2 regions of the Vibrio sp. SCSIO 43133 genome follow, and region 2 is predicted to be linked to the other one. Evidence: predicted binding sites of a transcription regulator. Region 2 holds the regulator's gene; the other holds the start of a gene.
What was found. The regulator PurR, encoded in region 2, represses purine synthesis genes. The targets are predictions, from matches to a motif close to TNANGNAAACGTTTNCNTNA.

Region 1: purE (5-(carboxyamino)imidazole ribonucleotide mutase) is a predicted target of PurR. The motif match lies at 3,371-3,390, and genes of this name have one in related genera.

Annotation. Positions count from the first base shown of each region.
Region 1 covers NZ_CP068024.1:3,540,897-3,547,847, reverse strand. Annotated here, with positions in the region: gene dprA (DNA-processing protein DprA) at 1-549, shown strand, start outside; gene JKJ11_RS16565 (DUF494 family protein) at 552-1,028, shown strand; gene JKJ11_RS16560 (DNA topoisomerase family protein) at 1,065-1,637, shown strand; gene JKJ11_RS16555 (5-(carboxyamino)imidazole ribonucleotide synthase) at 1,688-2,818, opposite strand; gene purE (5-(carboxyamino)imidazole ribonucleotide mutase) at 2,821-3,306, opposite strand; gene tsaC (L-threonylcarbamoyladenylate synthase type 1 TsaC) at 3,490-4,047, shown strand; gene hemF (oxygen-dependent coproporphyrinogen oxidase) at 4,058-4,963, shown strand; gene aroE (shikimate dehydrogenase) at 5,043-5,870, shown strand; gene JKJ11_RS16530 (DUF1488 family protein) at 5,874-6,137, shown strand; gene JKJ11_RS16525 (gamma carbonic anhydrase family protein) at 6,134-6,682, opposite strand.
Region 2 covers NZ_CP068024.1:2,397,801-2,404,751, forward strand. Annotated here, with positions in the region: gene torR (two-component system response regulator TorR) at 1-411, opposite strand, end outside; gene torD (molecular chaperone TorD) at 692-1,345, shown strand; gene purR (HTH-type transcriptional repressor PurR) at 1,648-2,652, shown strand; cyclic di-GMP riboswitch class I at 2,832-2,919, shown strand; gene JKJ11_RS11335 (TfoX/Sxy family DNA transformation protein) at 3,035-3,625, shown strand; gene JKJ11_RS11340 (TVP38/TMEM64 family protein) at 3,745-4,428, shown strand; gene JKJ11_RS11345 (putative signal transducing protein) at 4,428-4,763, shown strand; gene JKJ11_RS11350 (alpha/beta fold hydrolase) at 4,741-5,541, opposite strand; gene glgA (glycogen synthase GlgA) at 5,703-6,951, opposite strand, start outside.

The DNA.
Region 1 (6,951 bases), 1.1 Mb from region 2:
TCATTGGCCTCTCGCATTGCAGAGCAAGGTGCGTTAGTCAGTGAACATTTACCTTCGGTAAAACCTAGGGCTGAGCACTTCCCGCGTCGTAACCGAATCGTAAGTGGACTGTCTTTAGCTGTATTGGTGGTTGAAGCGACAGAGAAAAGTGGTTCGTTGATTACTGCTAAATACGCGGCTGAGCAAGGGCGAGATGTTTTTGCCATTCCTGGTTCAATTCGCCACCCTTTCCATAGTGGTTGTCACTCGTTGATCAAATTGGGAGCTTGTTTGGTGCAGTCTCCTAATGATCTTCTTAGTGAAATAGAATCTCTCACCAACTGGTCTAAAAAAGTACAACCGACACTTTTTGACCAAGTTATTGATAAAGAAGAATTGCCATTTCCCGATCTGTTGGCTAACGTAGGAATAGAGGCAACACCAGTTGATATTTTAGCGCAAAAGACCCATATTCCTGTGCAAGAGGTCATGCAACAGCTACTAGAGCTCGAGTTATTAGGGCATGTTGTTGCAGTTAACGGTGGTTATATTCTTAAGGGGAGAGGCTAGCTATGATGATGGACATACTGATGTACCTGTTCGAAACCTACGTGCATAGTGATGCAGATCTGCAGGTAGACCAAGACGAACTTGAGGATGAACTGCTGCGAGCAGGCTTTAAGCAAAAAGATATTTATAAAGCGTTAGAATGGCTAGAGGATTTAGCCGAACTGCAAAATGCGGATAATCAATCGGCCATTGCAACCAGCGCCGCGACATCGACACGCATTTATACGGCGCAAGAAATGTCACGTATGGATGTGAAAAGCCGTGGCTTGCTGTTGTTCTTGGAGCAGATAGGTGTGTTGACAGCTGAAACTCGTGAAATGGTTATTGATCGTGTTATGGGACTGGAAACCAATGATTTTGAATTGGACGACCTAAAATGGATCATTTTGATGGTTTTGTTCAATGTTCCTGGCAACGAAAACGCGTACACTCTCATGGAAGAACTGATCTACACCGCAGAGAGGGGTGTAGTCCACTAAGCTAAGCCAAATTTGGCGATAAGTTAAGAGACACCCATGAGTGGTAAAATCGATAACCAACTTTTCTCGGCTCATGAACATGCGTTGGATCATGAGCCTTGTCCACAGTGTCATTCAGGCAAGTTGCTACTTAAGAATGGCAAACACGGTCCGTTTCTAGGCTGCGATCAGTATCCAAGCTGCGATTATATTAAACCTTTGCATCAAAATGATGGGCATATTATCAAAGAGCTTGGTGTCGCTTGTCCCGATTGCGGTTCAGAATTGCTGTTACGTCAAGGACGCTTTGGTATGTTTATTGGGTGTAGCAATTACCCAGACTGCCATTTCATTCAGTCGCCAAATAAACAAGATGAGCCAGAGCAAGAAGCAAAAGACTCCGTTAGCTGTCCAGAGTGCAGCAAAGGGGCGCTAAAAGAGCGTAAATCACGTTTTGGAAAAGTGTTTTTTGCGTGCGACAGTTACCCTAAGTGCAAGTTTGCCGTGAATCATGTTCCGGTTCCCGGAGTGTGTCAGTATTGTGGCTACACGTTGCTGGTTGAGAAAAAACGCGCAGCAGGAACGGTGTTGGAATGTGCATCGAGACGATGCCAGAAAGTACAAGAATAAAAAACGGCTCCTAATTGGAGCCGTTTTTTTGTATTTAGGCTAGCTAATACTTACAGCGCAAGCGCTGCGGGTTTGAGAGCAGGGTAGGCTGACTCATCCAGTAAGTCTGCAAGCTGAACGAGTGTTGCTTTTAGCTCGCGTTGACTCGTTGCCGACACATTAATATGCCCCATTTTGCGTCCAGCACGTTTTTCTTTGCCATACCAATGAACATGACATCCAGCTAGAGCGTAAACAGCATCTGGAACGGAGTCTTCACCAAGGATATTAACCATAGAGGTGGCTCTAACGGCTTCCGTGGAACCAAGAGGCATGTCGCAAACTGCACGTAGGTGGTTTTCGAACTGACACGTATCGGCACCTTGCTGAGTCCAGTGTCCTGAGTTGTGTACGCGCGGCGCAATTTCATTAACGAGAAGTTGGCCGTTTACATCGAAAAACTCCAGTGCCAATACACCGACATATTCGAGAGACTCGGCGACAGCGGTAAACATTTGCGCAGCTTGTGCTTGTAGCTCAGGCTCATCGATAGCAGTAGACAGAGTAAGTACTCCGTCAGTGTGTACATTTTCTGCCAGTGGATAAATCGCAATATCACCGTGTTGGTTGCGAGCACCCACAAGCGATACTTCACGTTGGAACGGCACAAATTCTTCAGCCACGATGGCTTGATTATCTGAATCCGCAATGCACTGAGCCATTTCAGTCCAGATTTGCTCTATATTTTCTAATGTTTTGAGTCGCCATTGTCCTTTGCCGTCATAGCCGCCTAACGCACTCTTAAGTACCATAGGCAAACCTACGGTGGCGACAGCGGTATCAAGATCGCTACGTTCGGTAATAACCGCATAGGTCGCGTTCTTAACCCCAGCATTATCAAGCAGCGCTTTTTCAATTCGTCTATCACCACCGGCTTTAATCGCTTCTGTCGATGGCAAAAACTTCCCACTTGCTTCGCAGATTGCCAAAACATCGAGAGGAATATGTTCAAATTCAGCGGTAATAACGTCAGCTTGCGATATGGCTTGTTGTAGACCTTGCCCAAGCACTTCCAGAGTCAGGGGGTGCACAATGTTTTCGCTGCGCACATCAAAGGCAGATATCTTGATGTTGAGAGGCGCGCCAGCCAGCGACATCATTCGTGCTAACTGACCTGCACCAAGTACCAATACGTGTTTCATTATTAGTCCTCAGACGGATCTGGGTTAGCAAGAACGGTTTCGGTCTGTTGGCTGCGGAATGCTTCGACTTTCTCCATCACGGCATCATTATGAACACCAATGATTTGCGCTGCTAAGATTCCCGCATTTGCTGCGCCGGCTTCACCAATAGCGAGTGTGCCAACAGCAATGCCTTTTGGCATTTGCACAATAGACAGCAAAGAATCCATGCCTTTTAGTGCTCGGCTCTGTACAGGAACTCCGAGGACAGGAACACTGGTAAATGCTGCCGCCATGCCCGGAAGGTGCGCCGCACCGCCTGCTCCCGCAATAATAACTTTGATGCCACGCTCTTTTGCAGTCGTTGCATAGTCTGCTAATAGTTGAGGCGTACGGTGCGCAGAAACAACCTTGGTTTCATAATCTACACCAAACTGATCAAGCATCTCTGCTGCTAGTTTCATGGTTGGCCAATCTGATTTTGAACCCATAATAATGCCGACTTTCATCCGAAGCTCCTTCAAGGCGTGTGCAAATGGACTAATTTGCGCGCATTATACGAGGATTTTTTTCTAAGGAAAACGTTTGCGTGAGTGATTTTTGTGTTTTTTTCTGGATTCTCATGTCGCTTTTCCGCATAGTGCCGTTGAAATGTAAATTAATTGTTTAGGTTTTAATAAAAGGAAGGCTCGGTGGATAATTTTCAAAGTACAGTTGCCGCACTTAAATCTGGTGAAGTGATTGCTTATCCGACTGAAGGAGTATTTGGTGTCGGTTGTGATCCTGATGATGTTAGTGCCATTGAAAAACTACTGGCAGTGAAACAACGTCCAGTAGAGAAAGGACTGATCCTAATCGCTGCCAACTATGAACAGCTTCGACCTTATGTTGACGAGACTAAGTTGACAGCGACGCAGCTCGAAAGTGTACAAAATACTTGGCCAGGACCTTATACCTGGATTATGCCAGCGAGTGACAGAGTCTCATCATGGCTTAGTGGTGCATTCGATACGATTGCGGTTCGAGTTACCGATCACGAGTTAGTGCAGCAACTTTGCCTTTCTTATGGTAAGCCGATTACCTCGACCAGTGCCAACTTGTCAGGAATGCCTTCCTGCATGACAACCGAAGAAGTCAAATCGCAGCTAGGTGATCGATTGGCGGAAATTCTTGATGGTGAAACTGGCGGTCGTAATAAACCGAGTGAAATTCGAGATGCAAGAACGTTAAAAGTATTGAGACAAGGCTGAGGGTAACTAGATGCAACAAGTGGATAAACATCAGGTCAAAGCTTTTTTATTACAGCTCCAGGATGATATTTGCCAAAAGCTTGAACATGAAGATGGTGGTGCAACATTTCAGCAGGATGAATGGCTGCGTGAGCAAGGTGGCGGTGGTCGTAGTCGAGTATTAAAAGATGGTGTGGTCTTCGAGCAAGGTGGTGTTAACTTTTCTCATGTCTTTGGAGACAAAATGCCAGCTTCCGCGACAGCTCACCGACCTGAATTAGCGGGTCGAAAATTTGAAGCAATGGGCGTGTCTTTAGTTATTCATCCTAAAAACCCTTACATTCCAACATCCCATGCCAACGTACGTTTCTTTATTGCTGAAAAAGAGGGTGAGGCACCTATCTGGTGGTTTGGTGGTGGCTTTGACCTTACGCCGTATTATCCATTTGAAGAAGATTGTCAACACTGGCACCAAGTGGCCAAGGATATTTGTGCGCCATTTGGAGAGCAAGTCTATAGCGAACACAAGAAATGGTGTGATGAGTACTTCTTCCTTCCTCATCGTAACGAAACTCGTGGTGTCGGTGGTTTGTTTTTTGACGATCTCAACCAATGGGGTTTCGAGCGCAGCTTTGCCTATATGAAAGCCGTTGGTTCTAGTTATACCGATGCGTATTTACCGATAGTACAGAAACGAAAGCATACAGAATTCGGAGAGAGAGAGCGTCAGTTCCAACTTTATCGACGTGGTCGCTATGTCGAATTTAACTTGGTCTATGACCGAGGTACATTGTTTGGTTTGCAAAGTGGTGGTCGCACGGAGTCTATTTTAATGTCGATGCCACCACTAGCTCGCTGGGAATATAGTTATCAACCAGAAGAAGGCTCACCAGAAAACGAGCTTTACGCGCACTACCTTCAGCCGCGAGACTGGTAAAGCGACAGGCATAGCTTGGCGAATGAGTGTCGAAGTGATAGTGTCGAACTATTCACTTTGGCACGCAGCAGGCAAGGACATGAGCAAGCCCGATCAGTACGTCGTTTTTGGAAACCCCATTTCACAAAGCAAGTCTCCTTACATACATACACTCTTCGCACGTCAAACTTCTCAACATATTGAATATGGGCGCTTGCAGCCAGAGGAGGGAGAGTTCACTCAAGCTGCTAGTCAGTTTTTTGCTGATGGTGGTCGAGGCTGCAATATTACTGCGCCATTTAAAGAAGATGCCTTCCAGTTCGCTAGTCGATTAACCGAGCGTGCTGAACTAGCCGGAGCGGTCAACACACTCAAGAAACTGGATGATGGTGAAATCATTGGTGATAACACTGACGGAGAAGGGTTGGTTCAAGACTTGTTGCAGCATCAAGTGCAATTAGCGGGCGCTTCAATTTTAGTTATAGGGGCTGGCGGCGCAGCTCGAGGTGTACTTAAGCCGTTACTTGATCAACAGCCAAGCTCCATAACCATTACTAATCGTACTTATGAAAAAGCTCAACAACTGGCCGAATTGTTTTCGCCTTTTGGAACTATACAAGCAGCGGAAATAAACAGTGTTGGCTGTGCCTATGATGTGGTAATCAATTCGACATCTGCTAGTTTATATAAGCAAGTACCAGATATTAGTGATTCGATCTTCGGTGCCAATACTGTCAGCTATGATATGGCTTATGGTCAGGGACTGACGACATTTAACCAGTGGGCCAAAACGTCCGGTGCTCGATGTGTTTATGATGGATTAGGTATGTTGGTGGGACAGGCTGCAGAAAGCTTTTTGTTGTGGCGTGGACTAAGACCTGGGACGAAACAAATTCTTAGAGAGCTAAGAAAGAACCTCGAGGCTTAAGTAATGAATCAATCTATTCTATTCTCCGACCAAGTGACGTGGGATGAAGCAACTGGAATGGTTGAGTTTCATGCACACCAGTCGGGTATGCTTATTGTTTGTTTGGTGAGTTTAGAAAAGCTAGCTCAACTCGCCTACCAGAAAGAGGTCTCTAAACAAGAAGCTATACCAATGTTTGACTCTGTTCGCTTTGATATAGAAGAAATAGCAGAAGCTCTCATAGAAGATGAGAGCTTTGATGAGCAAGGTAAGATAGTCATTCGTTAACGAATGGAATGCACCTTGTGCATATAGTCGTTCTTATTCTGAACATAGTTATCAGCTGATTTCTGTAAAAAAGCACGTTCCTTATCCGTAAGAGGTCGTGCTTGTTTTACCGGGCTCCCTACATATAGATAACCACTTTCGAGTCTCTTATTTGGTGGTACCAAACTTCCGGCACCAATCATTACCTCAGACTCAACGATTGCACCATCGAGAATAATAGCCCCCATACCTACCAAAACGCGATCTTCAATAATACAGCCATGAAGCATTACTTTATGACCAATGGTTACATCATTACCTATGAGTAACGGATAACCCTCTGGGTTATCGCTGTTCTTGTGAGTAACATGAAGAACACTGTTATCTTGGATATTGGTGCGCTCCCCAATAACGATATGATTCACATCACCCCTAGCAGAAACTAAAGGCCAGATACTGGCGTCTTTTCCTAAACGTACATCTCCAACAATCACGCTCGTCTTATCTATATAGACCGAGTCATCAAGTTGAGGAGAGATGCCTTTATAGCTGCGTATTGAAGTCATAGTGTTCCCTAAGTCGATATTTGTTAGTTAGTTTGGCGCTAATTTAAGGCTATTTATAGGGCTAAAGAGCAAAATATAATCATCCAAACAAAAAAACAGAAAAAAATGCATTTTGGGTATTGCCAAGAAGATTTCGATCTCTATAATGCCCCCTCGCTGACACGGGAACGCAGACGAAAGTTCGCATCCGGTCAGAAGGTCTCAAGCTTCTAAGAAGCTTAGCAAAATAAGTTGAAAAAAGTGGTTGACACGACAACTTATCTCGCTAA
Region 2 (6,951 bases):
GTTCTCATTCTGCACCGATTCTTCAATAATAGGTTGTTTTCTGGCTAGAGAAATACGCCATAGCAAATTTTTGACGCGGACTAGGAGTTCCCTCAATTCGAATGGTTTCGTCACATAATCATCTGCGCCCATTTCCAAACCAACGATACGGTCGATACTATCTGTGCGACCCGTCACTAGAATGATGCCAATATCCGATTGACTTCTTAATTCACGCGTTAGCATCAGTCCATCTTCTTTCGGCAAGTTGATGTCTAACATCACCAAGTCGATGCTGGCTTCCTGTAGAATCTGACGCATTTGTTCGCCGCTCTCCGCTTCACTCACCAAGTAACCTTCACTTTCGAAGTAACCCGCTAGTTTGCTGCGCGTAACGACATCATCTTCCACTACTAGTACGTGATATTTCATGTCTTTCTATCTCAATCTTTCAATGACAGAGTCATTCTATTCATAATTAGTCACAATTCTAGCCTACATTGACGTGAATTGAAGAAAACTTGCTTTTTCTTGATTCAAAACAAATAGAAATCTTAACTTCAGATATGCAACAGAGATTTATCCAAAAACCTTGTTCCACATGACCATGTCTTCACAACCCTTCATTTTTCGTCTTTTTTTTTCACATCAATGATTACTGTTGTTCATCTTTATTAGCTAAAATAGAGATAACACTTTTGGAGATAAGAAAATGCAAGAAATCAAAGCATTTAACGAACAACGTGCTGAATTATACTGGTGGCTTTCGAGCCTCTTTGCTAGAGAACTAACCACAGAAGAACTCGAGCAATATCAAAGCCCAGATATACGCGCTTTCCTTACCGGACTGGGTGAAAACCCAACACTATCAGCTCCTATCGCCTCTATGGTCGACGCACTAAACAGACTGCAAGTAAGAGAAGATGCCCAACTTGAGTTGTCTGCTGATTTTTGTGATCTGTTTTTGAAAACAGATAAGCATGGGGCGCTACCTTATGCTTCTTTATATATTGGTGAGTCAGGTCTGTTAAACGACAAACCCGCTCAAGTGATGTCAGAGTTGCTTGCGGAGCATAATATTGCGGTAACTGAAAACTTAAACGAACCAGCGGATCATTTGGCTATTGAGCTCGATTTTCTCGGGAACCTCATTATTCGTTCCAACGAATTAGAGTCAGAAGCTCACATGAATGAGGCGATGGAGCAGCAAGCAGAGTTTATTGAACAACACCTGCTAACTTGGGTGCCACAATTCGTGACTAAATGTCAGCAGCACGATGAGTTTGGTTTTTACGCCGCGGTATCAACAGTACTTCAAGCACTCATCAAGCTAGATCTTGATTACTTAAAAGGTGATCAAGCCTAAGATTTTGAGGCGCATGTACTGTTTATCACTCACCGTTACAGACAAAAGTGCGCCTTATCTATAAATTTGTTGTATAAGTGATTGCTTGTATCAATGGGGAAGACTACAATCCGCCGTTTAAATGCAAAAGCCGCTTTGGTATTCAACAAGCACAATAATAATCTGTCGAACTGTTGAACCAAACCGCTGAAAAGCGGTTTTTTCATTCAGAATGCACTACTTATTAGGAACCCATATATTGGCTTCCAGAATTCGAAGCGGTATTGGCTATTAATAGCACTCCGCGATAAAAGGATATAGCTATGGCAACAATCAAAGATGTCGCCCGTCTGGCTGGCGTTTCAACGACCACCGTTTCTCACGTAATTAATAAAACTCGTTTTGTAGCAGAAGCCACACAAGAAAAAGTGATGGCAGCGGTAGATGAACTTAACTATGCACCAAGTGCGGTTGCTCGTAGTTTGAAATGTAACTCGACCAAAACGATTGGAATGCTTGTCACTCAATCTACAAACTTGTTCTTCTCGGAAGTCATCGACGGTGTTGAAAGCTACTGCTATCGCCAAGGCTATACTTTAATCCTATGTAACACGGGTGGTGTCTACGAGAAACAGCGCGACTATATTCGCATGCTCGCAGAAAAACGTGTTGATGGCATTTTGGTTATGTGCTCCGACTTAACTGAAGAGCTACTAGAAATGCTAGACCGTCATTCAGATATTCCGAAAGTGATTATGGACTGGGGCCCAGAAAGCTCTCAAGCCGACAAGATCATTGATAACTCGGAAGAAGGCGGCTATCTCGCAACTAAATATCTGATCGATAACGGTCATACTGACATTGCATGCTTGAGCGGACACCTAGAGAAAGCCGTTTGCCAAGAGCGTATTGTCGGCTATCAGCGTGCTCTAGCGGAAGCGGGTATCGAGATGAAAGATGACCGAATCTTAGAAGGTAACTTCGAATGTGATACGGCCGTGATTGCCGCTAACCGTATTGCAGCAATGGAAGTTCGTCCAACTGCCGTATTCTGCTTCAACGACACCATGGCATTCGGTTTAATGAGTCGCCTGCAACAATTAGGTGTAAAAGTTCCAGAAGATATTTCCGTTATCGGTTATGACAATATCGAATTGGCTGAGTATTTCTCTCCACCACTAACAACAGTGCACCAACCGAAGCGTCGTGTAGGTAAGAATGCGTTTGAGATTCTTCTAGAACGAATCAAAGATAAAGGTCACGAAAAACGCATTTTCGAAATGCACCCTGAGATTGTAGAACGTGATTCTGTCAAAAAACTCACATAATCCTGAAAAAAGTGCCTTTCTAGGCACTTTTTTTTGATCCTCATCCAATAAACTGAACGCTTTATTGTTTGTTTCGACACACTCTCCCGCACAAATCCCAATCGATTATCTGAAGCAATATCACACTTTTACCATACAACCGTCATAGATGTGAGTCATTTTCATTTATTCTAAATATGTCACGCACAGGGCAAACCACTTGAAAGGGTGGGACGCAAAGCCACCGGCCTAAACCAAATTTATTTGATAGGTAGCGGGGTTACCGATGGCAAAGGTATTAGCATTCTTTTGGTTTACCGCTAACAGAAGGCTGACACCCGTTTGCTATACTCTCGGACCTGATTTTGGTGACACAATCAATAACACCGAGAAAAGAATAAGCATGGACAATCCTATACTAAAAAACTCGATGCAATTGTTCGCTCAGCTTGGAAGAGTTAAGTCTCGTTCTATGTTTGGTGGATTTGGTATCTTTATTGACGATACCATGTTTGCATTAGCAGTGAATAACAAATTACATATCAGAACTAACCGTCAGACGATCGCTAAATTTAAGCAACTTGGCTACAAGCCATACGTTTATAAGAAGCGTGGGTTCCCCGTTGTCACTAAGTATTTCGCACTCCCTGAGGACTGTTGGCAAGATCAGGATGTTATCTTGACTCATGCTCGCTCTGCCTTAGAGTTCGCAAAAACAGAAAAAGTGCAACAGTCGGAAACAAAACCCAATCGACTCAAAGATTTACCTAATTTAAGACTGGCTACTGAGCGTATGCTTAAGAAAGCTGGAATTGAATCGGTATACGATCTGCAAGAGCAAGGTTCTGTGGAGGCTTTTAAAGCAATCCAACGAACTCACTCAAATACTGTAGGTCTTGAGTTACTTTGGGCGCTAGAGGGTGCCATTAATGGCACGCACTGGTCCGTGATTCCGCAAAATAAAAGAGAAGAATTGGCCAGTCTTATAAACTAGCCCTTATCGCTCTATACAAAAAATCAGCCTAACGGCTGATTTTTTTAGTTTATGATGAAAGTAAATCTATCCACGCCCTGTCTACTAAACTAATACAGAGTCGTCACAAGGACAGCATCATGAGCAAAAAGCTAATACTCGGAATCGCACTTCTCGCCGTCATTATCATTCTAGGTGTTAATTTTGGACAATATTTAACACTGGAAAATGCTCAGGCTCAGCAAGCTGCACTCAGCGAATATATCAGTCAGAATTTTGTTACTGCCGCATTAGTGTACTTTTTTGCCTATATTGCCATTACCGCATTCTCAATTCCGGGAGCTGCAGTCGTTACGTTACTAGGTGCCGCTTTATTTGGCTTTTGGACCAGCCTTCTTCTTGTCTCTTTTGCTAGTACCATTGGTGCAACCATTGCATTTTTGAGTAGTCGCTTTTTATTGCGTGACTGGGTTCAAAGCAAGTTCGGTTCAAAGTTAGAAACTATCAATAAAGGTGTAGAAAAGGACGGGGCTTTTTATCTATTCTCGCTAAGATTGATTCCGGTATTTCCGTTCTTTTTAATCAACCTATTAATGGGCTTAACACCAATTAAAGTGTCAAAGTACTATTTAGTGAGCCAGCTAGGCATGTTGCCTGGAACTGCGGTTTACTTAAATGCCGGTACACAGCTCGCCAATATTAACAGTTTGTCAGGTATCGTTTCCCCAGCAGTTTTAGCTTCATTTGCCTTGTTGGGATTATTTCCACTGATTGCTAAGTGGATTATGGCGCGAATTTCTCGCTCACCACAGGTACAAGAATAATGAAGGTTTTTATTGGCAATAGTCCGACGGAAGCACATATCGTTCAACAACAATTGAAAAATGAAGGAATCCTTTGTGAAGTTAGAGGTGAAGGGGTTTACACGCTTCGAGGTGAAGTGCCATTTGATGAAAATACCTTGCCTTATGTCTGGCTAATCGATAACAAACAACATGTTAAAGCGAAAGCTATCATAGCCGAGTGGCAAGAACAGTTAAAAGCAGATTTGGAAAAAAGGGATTGGGTGTGTCCAAGGTGTCATGAAGTGAATGAAGCGCAGTTTGGCGCCTGTTGGAGTTGCCAAGCGTTAGCGCCTACTGAGGTGTCACCGACTTAATAAAGGCAATTGAGTGACGATTGAACTCTTCGGGGTTCTCGACATTACAAACATGGCCACAATCTTTAATCTCTAATAGTTGGCTGGACTTATGTTCAGCCACCATTTCTTTCACCGGCTTGATGAACATGTAGTCTTTCTCACCCATTAGGTACAGGGTCGGAATCGGTAGTTCCCTCTCCTTGAAGTAACGATTCAGTGGGTTGACTTCCGTAGTTAGTCGATACCAACGCTTAAATTCGTTTTGGCACAGTTTCTTAGCTTCTCTAACAAACAAGTGGCGAGACTCTTTCTGTCCCCTCTGAGGCATCACAATGTACGCAAATAAGCTGTAGAGCCACATATAAGGGATTATGTGCTTACTCATGTTGCCAATTTTTACCAGTATTTGTGAACGTGTGTTAAAGCGCGTTACCGCTCCACCCAGAACCATCGAGCGCACTCTTGGCATTGCCAGTTCAGCAATATTGCGCACGATGATGGTACCAAGAGACATGCCGACAAAATGGGCCGATTGTATTTTAAGGTGGTCCAGTACACGAACGATATCCATTGTTACCGTTTTGAATGTGTACTTGTTGGCCATGATATCTTTTAAGAACTGATTTGATTTACCATGTCCACGCAAATCAATGAACAGTAAGTTGAAGTGCTCACGATAAGCTCGTATCTGCTTAAACCATATAGATGAGCTGCCCCCTGCCCCATGCACAAATACCACCCATTCATCACTTGTAGGATGGGTATACGTTTTATGAAATAGTAGGCTTTCGGACATAGTTCTCGGATTGGTTAGTAGTACGAAAATAAAGTTATCACAACTCTACACGTCTCAGGAGAAAATTGCGCGGAAATTTAGAAAAAATGATTTCCAATTGTGTCAAAAAATGCCAACAAGTGCATATAAAAGAGCGGCATTACGCCGCTCTTCCAATGATATTAGCTATGTGAGGCTTCAAGCGCCAAATCATACATTTTGATGTATTCCTTGGCAGATTCTATCCAGCTAAAGTCTTTGCGCATTGCTCGAAGTTGCATCTCACGCATCTCTTCTGGGTGTTGCAAATAGAACAGAAGCGCTCGCTGTAAGACAATCAACAGCGCGTCATGGCAAGGCTCATCAAACCCAAAGCCCGTTGCCTGCTGTGGATTGTCATCAAAGTCGATTACCGTATCTTTCAGCCCACCAACTTTACGTACAATAGGCAAGGTACCATAAGCCATACTGTAGATTTGGTTCAGACCACATGCTTCAAATTCAGAAGGCATTAGGAAAAAGTCTGAGCCAGCCTCTACTAGATGAGCAAATCGGTTGCTATACGCCTCTACAAACGCCAACTTATCAGAAAACTGCTCAGCAATATCGTTAAGATGGGAAGCGATTTGTGGTTCACCAGTTCCGATAATGACAACCTGAACATCGTTTTTCAGAAACTTATCCAATATTGGCAGTATGTAATGAAAACCTTTTTGGTGAGTCAATCGACATACCATGCCAACCATTGGAACATTACGTTCTGGCAGCGATAGCTCCTTTTGCAACGCCTGCTTAGCGGCGAGCTTACCATTTAGCATTCTCTCTAACTCGTCGTCGTAATTGACCGGTAGAAAGTCGTCAAGCTTAGGGTTCCACTCTGAGTAGTCACAGCCATTAACGATGCCATGAAGATCTTTGGAACGATGAACAAAATCGTCTACCAAACCATGTGAACCTAGAGGGGTCACTAGTTCAGCGGCATAGTTAGGGCTTACTGCGTTGATTTTATCTGCGAAGGCAATTCCCGCACGAAGTGTGCTTACCCAACCGTCCCCATACTGTAGAAATTCCATTCCAGAAAGACGAAGTTCCGGAATGATTTCCAGCTGACTGTAGGAAAAGATGCCTTTAAAAATAGCATTGTGAACCGTTAGAACTGACTTCATTCCTGCAAAACGCTCGTCATCAGCGTAGCGTGTTTTAAGCAAGAATGGGATCAAACCAGTATGCCAGTCGTTGGCATGAACAATAGAAGGTCGAATACCGAGTTTCGGTAACACATCCAGACTCGCTGCCGCGAAGAAACCAAATCGTTCCCCATTGTCAGCATAAGCTCGATTGTGCTCAGCATACAATTCCGGCCTATCGAAGTATCGATCACATTCGATCACGAACACATCAACGCCGTCGAGTTGCGTTTTCTTAACTTGG